One region of the Streptomyces sp. NPDC052020 genome, then DNA from elsewhere that is predicted to be linked to it. Evidence: riboswitches for the same ligand, from Rfam matches in the RefSeq annotation. Region 1 holds a riboswitch; each other region holds the start of a gene.

The links. Region 1 has a riboswitch for cyclic di-AMP ahead of AB0L74_RS23485 (transglycosylase family protein). Riboswitches for the same ligand answer to the same signal wherever they lie in the genome.
Positions count from the first base shown of each region.
Region 2: linked by a shared signal. The riboswitch ahead of AB0L74_RS19975 (M23 family metallopeptidase) and the one ahead of AB0L74_RS23485 (transglycosylase family protein) in region 1 are both predicted to bind cyclic di-AMP.
Region 3: linked by a shared signal. The riboswitch ahead of AB0L74_RS20625 (transglycosylase SLT domain-containing protein) and the one ahead of AB0L74_RS23485 (transglycosylase family protein) in region 1 are both predicted to bind cyclic di-AMP.

Region 1 covers NZ_JBFAWY010000024.1:47,038-51,822, forward strand. The annotation lists gene AB0L74_RS23475 (cytochrome P450) at 1-564, shown strand, start outside; gene AB0L74_RS23480 (transglycosylase family protein) at 745-1,863, shown strand; cyclic di-AMP (ydaO/yuaA leader) riboswitch at 2,046-2,212, shown strand; gene AB0L74_RS23485 (transglycosylase family protein) at 2,217-2,978, shown strand; gene eno (phosphopyruvate hydratase) at 3,262-4,542, shown strand; gene AB0L74_RS23495 (septum formation initiator family protein) at 4,646-4,785, shown strand, end outside.
Region 2 covers NZ_JBFAWY010000018.1:62,513-67,297, reverse strand. The annotation lists gene AB0L74_RS19980 (GntR family transcriptional regulator) at 82-777, opposite strand; gene AB0L74_RS19975 (M23 family metallopeptidase) at 1,003-1,788, opposite strand; cyclic di-AMP (ydaO/yuaA leader) riboswitch at 1,801-1,966, opposite strand; gene AB0L74_RS19970 (pitrilysin family protein) at 2,179-3,567, opposite strand; gene AB0L74_RS19965 (pitrilysin family protein) at 3,564-4,785, opposite strand, start outside.
Region 3 covers NZ_JBFAWY010000019.1:41,480-46,264, forward strand. The annotation lists gene AB0L74_RS20615 (DUF2092 domain-containing protein) at 1-950, opposite strand, end outside; gene AB0L74_RS20620 (polyprenyl synthetase family protein) at 1,262-2,272, opposite strand; cyclic di-AMP (ydaO/yuaA leader) riboswitch at 3,004-3,172, shown strand; gene AB0L74_RS20625 (transglycosylase SLT domain-containing protein) at 3,177-3,668, shown strand; gene AB0L74_RS20630 (HAD family hydrolase) at 3,777-4,595, opposite strand.

The DNA.
Region 1 (4,785 bases):
CTCACCGAGAACGAGGCCGCGGCGATGGCGTTCATCCTCCTGTTCGCCGGCTTCGAGACGACCGTCAACCTCATCGGCAACGGCACCTACGCCCTGCTCACCCACCCCGGGCAGCGCGCCCGCCTCCAGCGGTCCCTCGCCGCCGGGGAACGCGGCCTGCTGGAGACCGGCGTCGAGGAACTCCTGCGCTACGACGGGCCGGTGGAGCTGGCCACCTGGCGGTTCGCCACCGAGCCGCTCACCCTCGGCGGGCAGGACATCGCACCCGGCGACCCGGTCCTCGTCGTCCTCGCCGCCGCGGACCGGGACCCGGAGCGCTTCGCGGACCCGGACACCCTCGACCTCGCCCGCCGGGACAACCAGCACCTCGGGTACGGCCACGGCATCCACTACTGCCTCGGCGCCCCGCTGGCCCGGCTGGAGGGCCAGACCGCGCTGGCCACGCTCCTGACCCGTCTGCCCGACCTGCGTCTGGCGGCAGATCCGGCCGACCTGCGCTGGCGCGGCGGGCTCATCATGCGGGGCCTGCGCACGCTGCCCGTGACGTTCACACCCGCCCCCTGACCGGCCCGCGAACCGACCGGCCGCCACCAAAAGGTGACAGCCGTTCACCTCTGTGATCTTCGTGTGATCTACGCGGCATGAACTTGTGACAAGTGATCGTATGCCTATACGTTCACGGATCAGCGCGGCGCCCAGCGTCACCCGCCGCGCGGTCCCTGTCGTCTCGCGAAAGGTCTCCGCATGCTCTCCGGGAACGGTCGTCACCGCCGCCCCCGCCAGGCTCCGGCCCTCGTGGTCGCCGCCGGAGTGACCGGCTCCGCCATCGCGATCCCGCTCCTGGGGGCCTCCGGCGCAAGCGCGGCCGACGGTACGACCTGGGACCGGGTCGCCGAGTGCGAGACCGGCGGCGCCTGGAGCGAGAACAGCGGCAACGGCTACTACGGCGGTCTGCAACTCACCCAGGACGACTGGGAGAAGTACGGCGGACTCGCCTACGCGTCCAGCGCCGACCAGGCCAGCCGTTCCCAGCAGATAAGAATCGCCGAGAAGGTGCTCGCCGCCCAGGGCATCACCGCCTGGCCGACCTGCGGTCTGCTGGCCGGCCTGAGCGGTGGTGCCGGGTCGGCCGCCGGCGGCACGGGCCTCGCGGACGGCGCGTCCTCCGCGTCCCCGGACGCGTCCGGCGGACCGGACGGCACGACGTCCACCGAGTCCACCGATTCGCCCGAATCATCCGGTTCGTCGAGCTCGTCGGGGTCTTCCGACTCGTCCTCCTCCGCGGATCCGTCCGCGTCGCCGGACTCCTCCGCCGGCTCCGCGGAATCCGAAAGCTCCGCATCTTCCGAATCCTCCGGAACACCCGAATCATCCTCTACGCCACCCCGCTCCGGCCCTTCTGACGCGCCGTCGAACACGGGGGACGAATCGCCGAAGCCGGACACAATAGCTGATTCCGCTTCCGGTGGCGCCTCCGGCTCCACCCGGGCTCCGGCCGCCCCCGAAGGCGGCGGATCGGGCAACTCCGGCCAAGAGGGCGCCATTTCCGGCCTGACGGACACCGGGTCGTCCGGCGGCGGCCGCCATCGCGGCACCAGCGCCGACGAGAACCCCGCCGACCGCCGCGGCGGTGCCTCCTCCGGGCGGCACGCCTCGCGCGGCGAGGAGGCCGCGCGCGAGGCCGTCGACGGCTCCTATACCGTCCGCCGCGGCGACAGTCTGTGGGCCATCGCCGACTCCCTCGACCTCGGCGGCGGTTGGCAGGGGCTGTACGCCGGCAACAAGGAGACGATCGGCGCCGACCCGGACCACATCCTTCCCGGTCAGAAGCTTGCGGTCACGGCCGAAACGGGCGAAAAGTAGCGGGAGTTCGCGCCCGGGTTCGGGGGTGATGTCCGTTATAAACGCGGTGAGAGATAGGTCTCAGAAGCCCTGATCGTCTTTGAAATTCCGTCGGTTCCCTGCCTACGGTCGTGATCGCTCGCCATCGCGGGCCCCGGCTGCCGCAACGCCGAATCCTGCCAGCGGCCGCCCGGGAACAGTCGTCGCGTCACGCGCCGCAGGCAGGAGCGGGGGAACCAAGGTAGGCGCCGCGCCGGGCAGTTGAGCCGGGGCGGCTAGGGGTGGAGCCGAGTCCCGCGAGGGACCCGGCCGGGCAACTCAACCGGCCCGAACCCGACAGCTCACCTCGCAGGCGTCGGTGAGGGGATCGATCCATGCTGTTTTCCGGCAAGGGCAAGCACCGTCGTCCGTCCAAGGCCACCCGCGCCCTCGCGCTCGCCGGTGTCACCGGCGCCGCCGTCGCCGCCCCGCTGATGGCGGCCGGCAACGCCTCCGCCGCCACCGCCTCCGAGTGGGACGCGGTCGCCCAGTGCGAGTCCGGCGGCAACTGGTCCATCAACACCGGCAACGGCTACTACGGCGGTCTGCAGTTCTCCGCCTCCACCTGGGCCGCGTACGGCGGCACGCAGTACGCCGCCACCGCCGACCAGGCCAGCAAGGAGCAGCAGATCGCGATCGCCGAGAAGGTGCTCGCGGGCCAGGGCAAGGGTGCCTGGCCGGTCTGCGGCACGGGCCTGTCGGGCGCCGCGTACACCGGTGGCGGCGCGGCGGCCGGCTCGTCGAGCGGCTCGGACACCGGTTCCGGCGGCTCGGCCGGTTCCTCCGCGGGCTCCACCGCGGGCTCCTCGGCCGGCTCGTCGGCGGCCCAGCCCGAGACCACGACCCGCTCCACCGAGCAGAAGGCCTCCCGCTCCGAGGAGCGCCCGGCCGCCTCCCAGAAGACCGTCACCACCCCGACCGGCGAGAAGGTCCAGAAGGGCGACGGCGAGTACAAGGTCGTCGAGGGCGACACCCTCAGCACCATCGCCGAGAAGCACGACGTCAAGGGCGGCTGGGAGAAGCTGTTCCAGCTGAACGAGGACATCGTCGAGGACGCCGACCTCATCTACCCGGGCCAGCAGCTGCACCTGAAGTAAGGCGCGGCGTCCGGCCCGTCCGGCCCCCTCGCGGCCACCCGCCCCGGTGCGTATCCCCCGTACGCGCCGGGGCGGGCTTTTTTCACCCCGTGTTACCGGCCCGTACGGGGAGACATATTTGTTCCGTTCGGAAACAATTTACTCTCGGTTCTGCCCAACGGGTGGGTGACCGGCTGGCCGATCGCCCGGAGCCGGTTAGGCTCGTCCCGCAGAGCCACACGGTTTCTCTGGCAGAACCGCCGCGGTCCTGCCCACCCGCGTCACATCCAAGAAGGAGATGCTCGTGCCGTCCATCGACGTCGTCGTAGCCCGGGAAATCCTGGACTCCCGAGGCAACCCCACGGTCGAGGTCGAGGTCGGCCTCGACGACGGCAGCACGGGTCGTGCCGCCGTTCCGTCCGGCGCCTCGACCGGCGCCTTCGAGGCCATCGAGCTGCGCGACGGCGACACCAACCGCTACCAGGGCAAGGGCGTCGAGAAGGCCGTCCTGGCCGTCATCGAGCAGATCGGCCCGGAGCTGGTCGGCTACGACGCCACCGAGCAGCGCCTGATCGACCAGGCCATGTTCGACCTGGACGCCACCGACAACAAGGGCTCCCTGGGCGCCAACGCCATCCTGGGTGTCTCCCTCGCCGTCGCCCACGCCGCCTCCGAGGCCAGCGACCTGCCGCTCTTCCGCTACCTGGGCGGCCCCAACGCGCACCTGCTGCCGGTGCCGATGATGAACATCCTGAACGGCGGCGCGCACGCCGACTCCAACGTGGACATCCAGGAGTTCATGATCGCCCCGATCGGCGCGGAGTCCTTCTCCGAGGCCCTGCGCTGGGGCGCCGAGGTCTACCACACCCTGAAGAAGGTCCTGAAGAACAAGGGCCTGTCCACCGGCCTCGGCGACGAGGGCGGCTTCGCCCCGAACCTGGACTCCAACCGTGCCGCCCTCGACCTGATCATCGAGGCCATCAAGGAGGCCGGCTACACCCCCGGCGAGCAGGTCGCCCTGGCCCTGGACGTGGCCGCCACCGAGTTCTACAAGGACGGCGTGTACGTCTTCGAGGGCAAGGAGCGCACGGCCGAGGAGATGACGGAGTACTACGCGGAGCTGGTCGACGCCTACCCGCTGGTCTCCATCGAGGACCCGCTGAACGAGGAGGACTGGGAGGGCTGGAAGACCATCACCGCCAAGCTCGGTGACAAGGTCCAGCTCGTCGGCGACGACCTGTTCGTCACCAACCCCGAGCGCCTCCAGCGCGGCATCGACGAGGGCGCCGGCAACGCCCTGCTGGTCAAGGTCAACCAGATCGGCTCGCTGACCGAGACCCTCGACGCCGTCGAGCTGGCCCAGCGCAACGGCTACAAGTGCATGATGTCCCACCGCTCCGGCGAGACCGAGGACGTCACCATCGCCGACCTGGCCGTCGCCACCAACTGCGGCCAGATCAAGACCGGCGCCCCGGCCCGCTCCGAGCGCGTCGCCAAGTACAACCAGCTGCTGCGCATCGAGGAGATCCTCGACGACGCCGCGGTGTACGCCGGCCGCAGCGCCTTCCCGCGCTTCAAGGGCTGAGCCACCGCCTCGTAGGAAGCGTCGGACGTACGTCCCCGTACCCGGTCCCGTACCGTGTGCGGGGACGTACGCACGTAGGACGGTGAAACGGGAGGCCGGGGACATGGCGGTGAAGGACCGGGACCGATTCTCCACCGCGACCCGGATCCGGCTGCTCGGCGAGCAGACGGCGGCCCGGGTCTACCGCTCGCAGACCAAGCGCCAGGCCCGCCGCTCCCGGCTGACCGGCCGGGCCGCGCTGCT
Region 2 (4,785 bases), on a different contig from region 1:
CGAAAAAGGGCACCCACACGGAAACGGCAACGAAAAAGAGGCCCGCGGCCGAATATCTCTTCTTTGTATACGGCGCCTGTGTTAATTCCGTGGGCCAGCCGTGTTTACGTGGTGTTGCGAGGTCCTCACAGGCTCGGTCCGTTCGCGCGCGGCGGGCAGGCGCAGCCGGTGCGCGGCCGTCGACCGCTCGGTGTGCTGGGCCGTGAGCACCCGCGCGCGCTCGCTGTCACCGCGCGCCACCGCGTCCACGATCGCGCCGTGCTCGGCCCACAGCTCCACCGGGCCGGACGGCGCCTCCACCACGTACATCCAGGCGATCTTGTGGCGCAGCTGGGCCAGCATCGCGATCAGCGGGGGGCTGCCGGAGGCCTGGGAGAGCGTCTCGTGGAACCAGCCGCCCAGGGAGCGCAGGTCCTCGCTCGCGCCCCGCCTGGCGCGCTCCTGCCCCAGTCTGACCAGGCCCCGCAGCACCTTCAGATGTGCCTCGGTGCGGCGCTGGGCGGCCCGGGCGGCGCCGAGCGGTTCCAGCAGCAGGCGGATCTCCAGCAGGTCGGCGGCCTCCCGCTCGGTCGGTTCCGCGACGCACGCGCCCGCGTGCCGCCGGGTCACCACGAACCCCTCGGCCTCCAGGGTGCGCAGGGCCTCGCGGACGGGAACCCGGGAGACTCCGTAGCGGCGCGCGAGGAGTTCCTCGGTGAGCCGGCTGCCGCGCTCGTGGACGCCGGCGACGATGTCGTCCCGGATCGCCGTGCATACCGAATGCGCCGGAACACGCATGACCGACCTCCGTCTTAATCCCCGTGAAACGTCGACGATGGACGCGTGATGATTGACTGTATGACAGCGGGCCGGAAATTCCGATGGCGGGCCGTAATTCATGGGTATTTTTTGGTCAGCGGGGCCGGGCAATGGGATCGGCGGCGGGGCCGCCGGGTCCCGGAACGCGGAAAAGCCCCGGCCGGGAAGCGGCCGGGGCTCGGGGACGCGGAGGCGTCCGGTGCGTCAGAGGGACACGCCGTGCGCGCGGAGGTAGGCGACCGGGTCGACGTCCGAGCCGTACTCGGGCGACATACGCGCCTCGAAGTGCAGGTGCGGTCCGGTCACGTTGCCGGTGGCGCCGGACAGGCCGATCTGCTGGCCCGCGGTGACGGTCTGGCCCACCGAGACCCCGATGGAGGACAGGTGACCGTACTGGGTGTAGGTGCCGTCGTGCATCTTGAGGACGACCTGGTTGCCGTACGCGCCGCCCCAGCCGGCCTCGACGACCGTGCCGGCGCCGACGGCGTGGACGGGGGTGCCGCTCGCGGCGTGGAAGTCGACGCCGGTGTGGCTGCCGGAGGACCACAGGGAGCTGCCGGCCTGGTAGCCGGTGGAGACGTAGGAGCCGGTGATCGGCATCACGAAGGTGTTCAGGCGCTCGCGCTCGGCCTCGCGGGCGGCGCGCTCCTTGGCCTCGCGGGCCTTCTCGGCGGCCTCCTTCGCCTCCTCGGCGGCCTCCGCGGCCCGCTCGCGCGCGGCCTCCTCGGCCATCTTGCGCAGGGCGGCCTCCTCGGCGGCGTGCCGCTGCGCGGCGGCCTGGGCGTCGATCTGGTCGGCGATGGAGTCACCGATGGTGACGACCGGGGTGAGGCCGGTCTGCTCGGGAGCCGGCTCGGCGGCGAACGCCGGAGCCGCCACGGTGCCGATGACGCCGGTGGTGGTGAGGGCCGCGACCCCCGCCGCGCGGGCGGTGGTGCGCTGCATCCGGCTGGGACGGCGGTGCTTCCCGGCGGCGCGCGTGAACGCCATGTACAGACTGGTCCTTTCCTTCCCTCTCGCCTACCGGGTTAGCTGACGGGTTCGGAGCAGGAAGGTCTCCTACGGACCCCCTCGCTGCGCGCGCGGGCGTCCGATTCACCCCAGGGACTGCGGTTGGGTCCCCGGCTCCCCTGGCTCGCGCCGTACGGGGACTCGGCGATGACTGTCCGGTGCCGCGGATGCGGCGCACTGCCTGACGGACAGCCGGGAAGACGCTAAGGGGGGCGGCTTTCGAATCCCAAACGAAAGACCGTTTTTGTAGCGCATCCCACAGGGCAGACAGGCAACCTCCGCCTCAATTCGGGCATAAGAGGGCCCTGGTGACTTCTCCTCACCAGGGCCCCACGCGCGCGGCGCCGCCGGGCGGGCCCGGCGGGCGGTCTACTCGGCCGCGACGACGCTGACGTCACCGATGCCGAGGGCCTCGACGGGCGCCTTGATCTGCGCGGCGTCACCGACGAGGACGGTCACCAGGCGGCCCACCGGGAAGGCGTTGACGACCGCCGCGGTGGCCTCCACGGTGCCGGTCGCGGCGAGCTGCCGGTACAACTCGGCCTGGTAGTCGTCGGGGAGGTGCTGCTCGACCTGGTCGGCCAGCGTGCTGGCCACGGCCGCGGCGGTCTCGTACTTCAGCGGCGCCACACCGACCAGGTTCCGCACGGCGACGTCGCGCTCGGCGTCGGTGAGCCCCTCCGCGGCGAGCGTGCGCAGCACCGTCCACAGGTCCTCCAGCGCGGGGCCGGTGTTGGGGGTGTCGACGGAGCCGCTGATGGCGAGCATCGCGGCGCCCGTGCCGTCCGGCGCCGACCTCAGGACCTGGCCGAAGGCCCGCACGCCGTAGGTGTAGCCCTTCTCCTCGCGCAGCACGCGGTCCAGGCGCGAGGTGAGGGTGCCGCCGAGGCAGTACGTGCCGAGCACCTGCGCCGGCCACACGCGGTCGTGCCGGTCCGGCCCGGTGCGGCCGATCAGCAGCTGCGTCTGGACGGCCCCGGGGCGGTCCACGATGACGACCCGGCCGGTGTCGTCCGCGACCACCGGGGGCACCGGCCGCGGCTCGGCCGGCGAGCCCGTCCACGCGCCCAGGGTGTCGCCGAGCAGCGCGTCGAGGTCGACGCCGGTCAGGTCGCCGACGACCACGGCGGTGGCCGTGGCGGGGCGGACGTGCCGCTCGTAGAAGGCGCGTACGGCCGCGGAGTCGATGTTCGCGACCGTCTCCTCCGTGCCCTGGCGGGGGCGCGACATGCGCGAGTCGGCCGGGAAGAGCTCCTTGGAGAGCTCCTTGGCGGCCCGGCGGGAGGGGTTGGCCAGCTCGTGCGGGATCTCGTCGAGGCGGTTGCGGACCAGCCGCTCCACCTCGCTGTCGGCGAAGGCGGGCGCCCTGAGGGCGTCGGCGACCAGGCCGAGCGCCTTGGCCAGGCGGGAGGCGGGCACCTCCAGGCTCAGGCGGACGCCCGGGTGGTCGGCGTGCGCGTCGAGGGTGGCGCCGCAGCGCTCCAGCTCGGCGGCGAACTCCTCGGCGGAGTGCTTGTCGGTGCCCTCGGAGAAGGCCCGCGCCATGATGGTGGCGACACCGTCGAGACCGGTCGGCTCTGCCTCCAGGGGCGCGTTCAGCAGCACCTCCACGGCCACGACCTGCTGGCCGGGGCGGTGGCAGCGCAGGACCGTCAGGCCGTTGTCCAGCGTCCCGCGCTCCGGGGCCGGGAACGCCCACGGCTTGGGCTCGCCGGCCTGCGGCTGGGGGTGGAAGTCCATCGTGGCGAGCTCGGTCACTTGGCCGCCTCCTCGTTCTCGTCGGTGGCCTCGGTCTCGGCTTCCGGGGCGATGGGCTCGTAGACGAGCACCGCGCGGTTGTCGGGGCGCAGGCGGGCCTGGGCGATCTCCTGGACCTCCTCGGCCGTCACCTCCAGGACGCGCCGCACGGCGGTCAGGGCGAGCTGCGGGTCGCCGAAGAGGACGGCGAAACGGCACAGTTCGTCGGCGCGGCCGGCGACCGTGCCGAGCCGGTCCAGCCACTCGCGCTCCAACTGGGCCTGAGCGCGCTCCATTTCCTCCGCCGTCGGTCCCCGCTCGGCGAAGCGGGCGAGCTCCTCGTCGATGGCGGCCTCGATGACCGGCACCTCGACGTCGCCGGACGTCTTCACGTCCAGCCAGCCCAGCGAGGGCGCCCCGGCGAGCCGCAGCAGGCCGAAGCCGGCCGCGACGGCCGTGCGGTCGCGGCGCACGAGGCGGTTGTAGAGGCGGGACGACTCGCCGCCGCCCAGGATGGTGAGCGCCAGGTCGGCGGCGTCGCACGCGCGCGTGCCGTCGTGCGGGAGGCGGTAGGCGGCCATCAGCGCCCGGGCCGGGACCTCCTCCTCGACGACCTCGCGCAGCTGCTCGCCGATGACGTCGGGCAGCGAGCCGTCGCGCGGGGCGGGCTTGCCGTCGTGCGACGGGATGGAGCCGAAGTACTTTTCGATCCAGGCGAGCGTCTGCTCGGGGTCGATGTCGCCGACGACCGACAGCACCGCGTTGTTCGGCGCGTAGTACGTGCGGAAGAACTGGCGGGCGTCCTCCAGGGTCGCCGCGTCCAGGTCGGCCATCGAGCCGATCGGGGTGTGGTGGTAGGGGTGGCCCTCCGGGTAGGCGAGGGCGGTCAGCTTCTCGAACGCGGTGCCGTAGGGCACGTTGTCGTAGCGCTGGCGGCGCTCGTTCTTGACCACGTCCCGCTGGTTCTCCATCGACTCGTCGTCGAGGGCGGTCAGCAGGGAGCCCATGCGGTCGGCCTCCAGCCAGAGGGCGAGCTCCAGCTGGTGGGCGGGCATGGTCTCGAAGTAGTTGGTGCGCTCGAAGCTGGTGGTGCCGTTGAGCGAGCCGCCGGCGCCCTGCACCAGCTCGAAGTGGCCGTTGCCCTTCACCTGGGCGGAGCCCTGGAACATGAGGTGCTCGAAAAGGTGAGCCAGGCCGGTGCGCCCCTTGACCTCGTGCCGGGAGCCGACGTCGTACCAG
Region 3 (4,785 bases), on a different contig from region 1:
CCCTCCGTCTTCCGTCCGGTCTCGGGCGCCCGGTCCGTGCCGCCGTCCTCGGTGATCTTCGCGCCCTCGGGCGGGGTGAAGTCGAAGGTCGAGGCGGGCGGCTTGGCGAAGCTGACCTGGGTGAAGCCCGCGTCCACGACGGCGGCACCGCCACCGGCCGGGGTGAGGGTGAACTTCAGCGGCAGCCCGGTCTTCGCGTCCACGGCGACACTGACCGCCCCGATCGTGGAGCCCTCCTGCCGGGGCTTGATCAGCAGCTTGTAGGCGTCCCGGCCGGCGACCTGCGCGGTGCCGTCGACCGTCACCGACGTGGTGTCGTCGACCGCCTTCAGCGCCTCCTCGGTGAGTTCCCGCGGGGTGGCCGGCATCTGCCGGCGCTCCTTCGTCCGCTCGCCGGCGGAGCCGGGGACGGTGGCGTGGTAGACCTCGTTCGACGCGCTGTCGTAGCCCCAGACGTCCTCGCCGTCGTGGATCAGGCTGTACTCGGCCGCGTTCTCCAGCAGCGACAGCTTCTGCCGGTCCGGGCCGTCGGCCGCGACCCGCAGGGTGTGCGTGCCGGACACCAGCTCCGTGAGCCTGGCCGACGGGTCCGCGGCGGAGCCGCCGTCGTCCTGCCCCGGGGAGCCGGAGGCCATGCCGCCCGCCAGCCCGCCCGCCATCCCGTCCACGAGGCCGCCCAGGTCCGGCAGGCCGAGGTCCGTACTGATCTTCACCGTGCCGGACAGCCGCTGCACGTCCGACGTCGCGATCTTCTCGATGAGCTGCTGCGCCGTGATGTCCGGGAGATCGGGATCGCCGGCGTCGGCGAGCGCCGGGACCAGCCCGATCGTCGCCGCCGCGACCCCTGTCACCGCGACGGGGACGACGTACCGCGCGGCCCTGCGCCGCCGGGTCCCCGGTTCCCGGCCCTCGGCCGCGGTCGTGCTGTCGTCGGATGCGTACGGTGCCATGTGTGCCCTACCTCCGTGGTCGGCGGCGGCTGGCCGGGTCGTGTCCTCAGCGTCGTGCGTCCTCGCACCGGTCTCACCGTGAGCCGCCATTCTCACCCGAATCGGTGAGGAGTGGTGATGTCCGCGATCCCCATCTGACCAAATCGGACAGGCGGATTCGTCAGACTGCGGACTCAACTCCGCCTACTGCTGCGGTATGACACGAGGGGACGACGACACCCCCGTCCAGTAGGGGACGCGCCGCCCGCGACCGGCCCCGGGGCGCGCGCCCCGGCTGTCCGGGCCCCAGGCCCCGACGGTCCGGGCCCCGGCTATCCGGCCCGGTGCACCACCGCGTCGCACAGCTCCACCAGGGCCGCCTTCGCCTCGCACTCCGGCAGCGGGGCCAGCGCGGAGCGCGCGTCCTCGGCGTAGCGCACGGTGTCCCGGCGGGCCTGCTCCAGCGCCGGGTGGGCGCGCAGCAGGCGCAGCGCCTCCGCGTGGCGCTCGTCGTCGGACAGGTCGGATTCGAGCAGCTCGCACAGGGCGCGGTCCTCGGCCAGCCCCAGCCGGGCCGCCCGCTCCCGCAGACGGAGTACGGGCAGGGTGGCGATGCCCTCGCGCAGGTCCGTCCCCGGCGTCTTGCCCGACTCGTGGGAGTCGGAGGCGATGTCCAGTACGTCGTCCGCGAGCTGGAAGGCGACGCCGAGCCGCTCCCCGTACTGGGTGAGCACGTCCACGTGCGTCTCGTCGGCCCCGGACATCATCGCGCCGAACCGGCACGAGACGGCCACCAGCGACCCCGTCTTGCCGCCGAGGACATCGAGGTAGTGGTCGACCGGGTCCCGCCCGTCCTGCGGTCCGGCCGTCTCCAGGATCTGCCCGGTGACCAGCCGCTCGAACGCCAGGGCCTGGACGCGGACCGCCTCCGGGCCGAGGTCGGCGAGGATCTGCGAGGCCCGCGCGAACAGGAAGTCGCCGGTGAGGACCGCCACCGAGTTGCCCCAGCGGGTGTTGGCGCTGGCGACCCCGCGCCGCACCGCGGCCTCGTCCATCACGTCGTCGTGGTACAGCGTCGCCAGGTGGGTCAGCTCGACGACGACGGCCGAGGGCACGATGCCCGGGGCGTACGGGTCGCCGAACCGGGCCGCGAGCATCACCAGCAGCGGACGGAAGCGCTTCCCGCCCGCCCGCACCAGGTGCTGGGCGGCCTCTGTGATGAACGGCACTTCGCTTTTGGTTGCCTCGAGCAACCCTTCCTCGACAGCCGCCAGTCCGGCCTGGACATCGGCTTCCAGTGCCTGGTCCCGCACGCTCAGCCCGAACGGCCCGACGACGGTCACGAGGGGTCTCCTGTCTGCTGGTGTCTACTGGCGCTTACACGGTTTGTCGATAGGTCGCTGCCATCACTCAAGTCAGCGTATCCGGTCACGTTTCGATCACCGCTAGCGCCCACCGTTACAGGATGGTCGGTATCGGATCATGACCGGCATGCTTTTGATCAGTCGATATGAGCAGACATGAACCGACACCCCTGAGCCGACACGGCGCGCCGGAGCCGGCCCGGAAGATCCCACCACCGCGACCAACGCCCGGCACCCCGGGAACGTCACCCATCCGGCACCCACCTCCCCTCCGCACCTCCCCATCTCCCTCCGTTCCCCGTCCGCCATCTCCCTCCGTCCCCCGCCCGCCCCGCCTTTCCACTCCGCCTCCCGGTGAGCCCCGGGACACTCGTCACCCGCCGAGCCCCGGCCGGCATCCGCCTCGCTCCCCAGGGTTGGGCATTTGAGGGCTAGTTGGCCCTATTGCCCGTTTTGGCACTCTTCCGGTCTCTCGTGAGTTGGCTCACGCGTCACTCCCGGCGCACGGCCGCCCCGGGCCCGCCGCCTCCCCTTTGCCCCGTAAGCCAGTTGGGTCTGCGCCCCCGCAAAGGATCAAGTACCGCAAACACCCCAGACCAAGGTCAACAGGATCGATAGGTGATTCCTGCACTTGTTTCGGACATGTTCCCTCGCATACCTTCCCGGCCTGTCGGGCGGACGCCGAATCCTGCCGCCGCCCGGACGCACTCACATCGACTCGACCAACTCACGCACGGCAGGAGCGGGGGACCCAGGTAAGTCGCCGCGCCGGTCACCACACCGGAGCGGCTTGGGGTGAAGCCGTGCCCGTCAGGGCCATGGCCGGGCACCTCCCGCCCGAACCCGACAGCTCACCTCGCAGGCGGCAGGAGAGGAATACGTCATGCGCGCAACCGGTCACCTCCGGCCCGCCACCACCGCCCGGCTCGCCCGCAAGCTGGCCCTCGCCGGCACGGGCGCCGCCATACTCGCCCTGCCGCTCGTCGGCGCCACCGGCGCCTCCGCGGCCACCCCGGCCGCCGCGCCGGCGGCCACCACCGCGGCTTCCGCCTACACCAACGACCTCGACGGCTGGATCCGGCAGTCGCTCGACATCATGGCGCAGCAGGGGATTCCGGGGACGTACGACGGCATCCACCGCAACGTCATCCGCGAGTCGTCCGGCAACCCGTACGCCATCAACAACTGGGACTCCAACGCCGCCGCGGGCACCCCGTCCAAGGGCCTGCTCCAGGTCATCGACCCGACGTTCCAGGCGTACCACGTGCCCGGCACCTCGTGGGACCCGTACGACCCGGTCGCGAACATCACCGCCGCCTGCAACTACGCGGCCCACCGGTACGGCTCGATCGACAACGTCTTCGGACCGTACTGATCCGCCGCGGGGCCCCGGCGCGGGACCGCGCTCCCGGTCCGCGCCGCCGGGCCGCCCCGCCGCACCGTGCCGCTGAACGGCGCCGGCGAAGGGCACCGCCGAACAGTGTCACCGAACGGGGCTGGCCGAAAACAGTCGTTCGAGGACGACGGCGATGCCGTCGTCCTCGTTCGACGCCGTGACCTCGTCGGCGACCGCCTTGAGGTCGGGGTGGGCGTTGGCCATCGCGACGCCGCGCGCCGCCCAGTCGAACATCGGGATGTCGTTGGGCATGTCCCCGAAGGCGATGGTCTGCCACGGGCTCAGGCCGAGACGCCCGGCGGCCAGCGCGAGCCCGGTCGCCTTGGTGATGCCGCACGGCTGGAGCTCGACGGTGCCCGGCCCCGACATGGTGACCGTCGCCAGCGAGCCGACCACCGCGCGCGCGGTCTCCGCCAGCTCGTCGTCGGACAGCTCGGCATGGCGCAGCAGCACCTTGCTGATGGGCGCGCACCACAGCTCGTCGCGCCGGTCGATCCGCACCGCGGGCAGGGTCGGGTGCGGCATCAGGTACCCGGGCTCGATGAGGGTGAGCCCGTCGACACCGTCCTGGTCGACGGCGGCGTAGACCTGCCCCACCTCCGCCTCGATCTTGCCGAGCGCGGTCTCGGCCAGCTCCCGGTCCAGCGTGACCGACCACAGCAGGCGGCCGGCGCCGGCGTCGTACAGCTGCGCCCCCTGTCCGCACACCGCCAGCCCGGTGCACCCCAGGTCCTCGAGCAGCGACCGCACCCTCGGCGCCGGGCGGCCCGTGACCACCAGATGCCGGGCGCCGGCCTCGGCCACCCGCGCGAGGGCCGCGCGCGACCGGTCGGAGACGGTGTCGTCGCCGCGCAACAGCGTTCCGTCCAGGTCAGTGGCGATGAGTGCATATGCAGAGCGGTCCATGATCAGAGAATACGGACAACCCGCCCCGTCGTTTCACCGTCGAACCGGCCGATCCGCGACGCGCCCCGACAGGCCCTCGGGCGGCGTGCGTTGGGTCGTCCGGCTGCCGGGCGGGCCGCACCCGCCGTACGGCGGAACGCGGCCCCGGACCCCCGGAGGGAGGGAACCGCGTGTCCGAAAGCTGACGCAT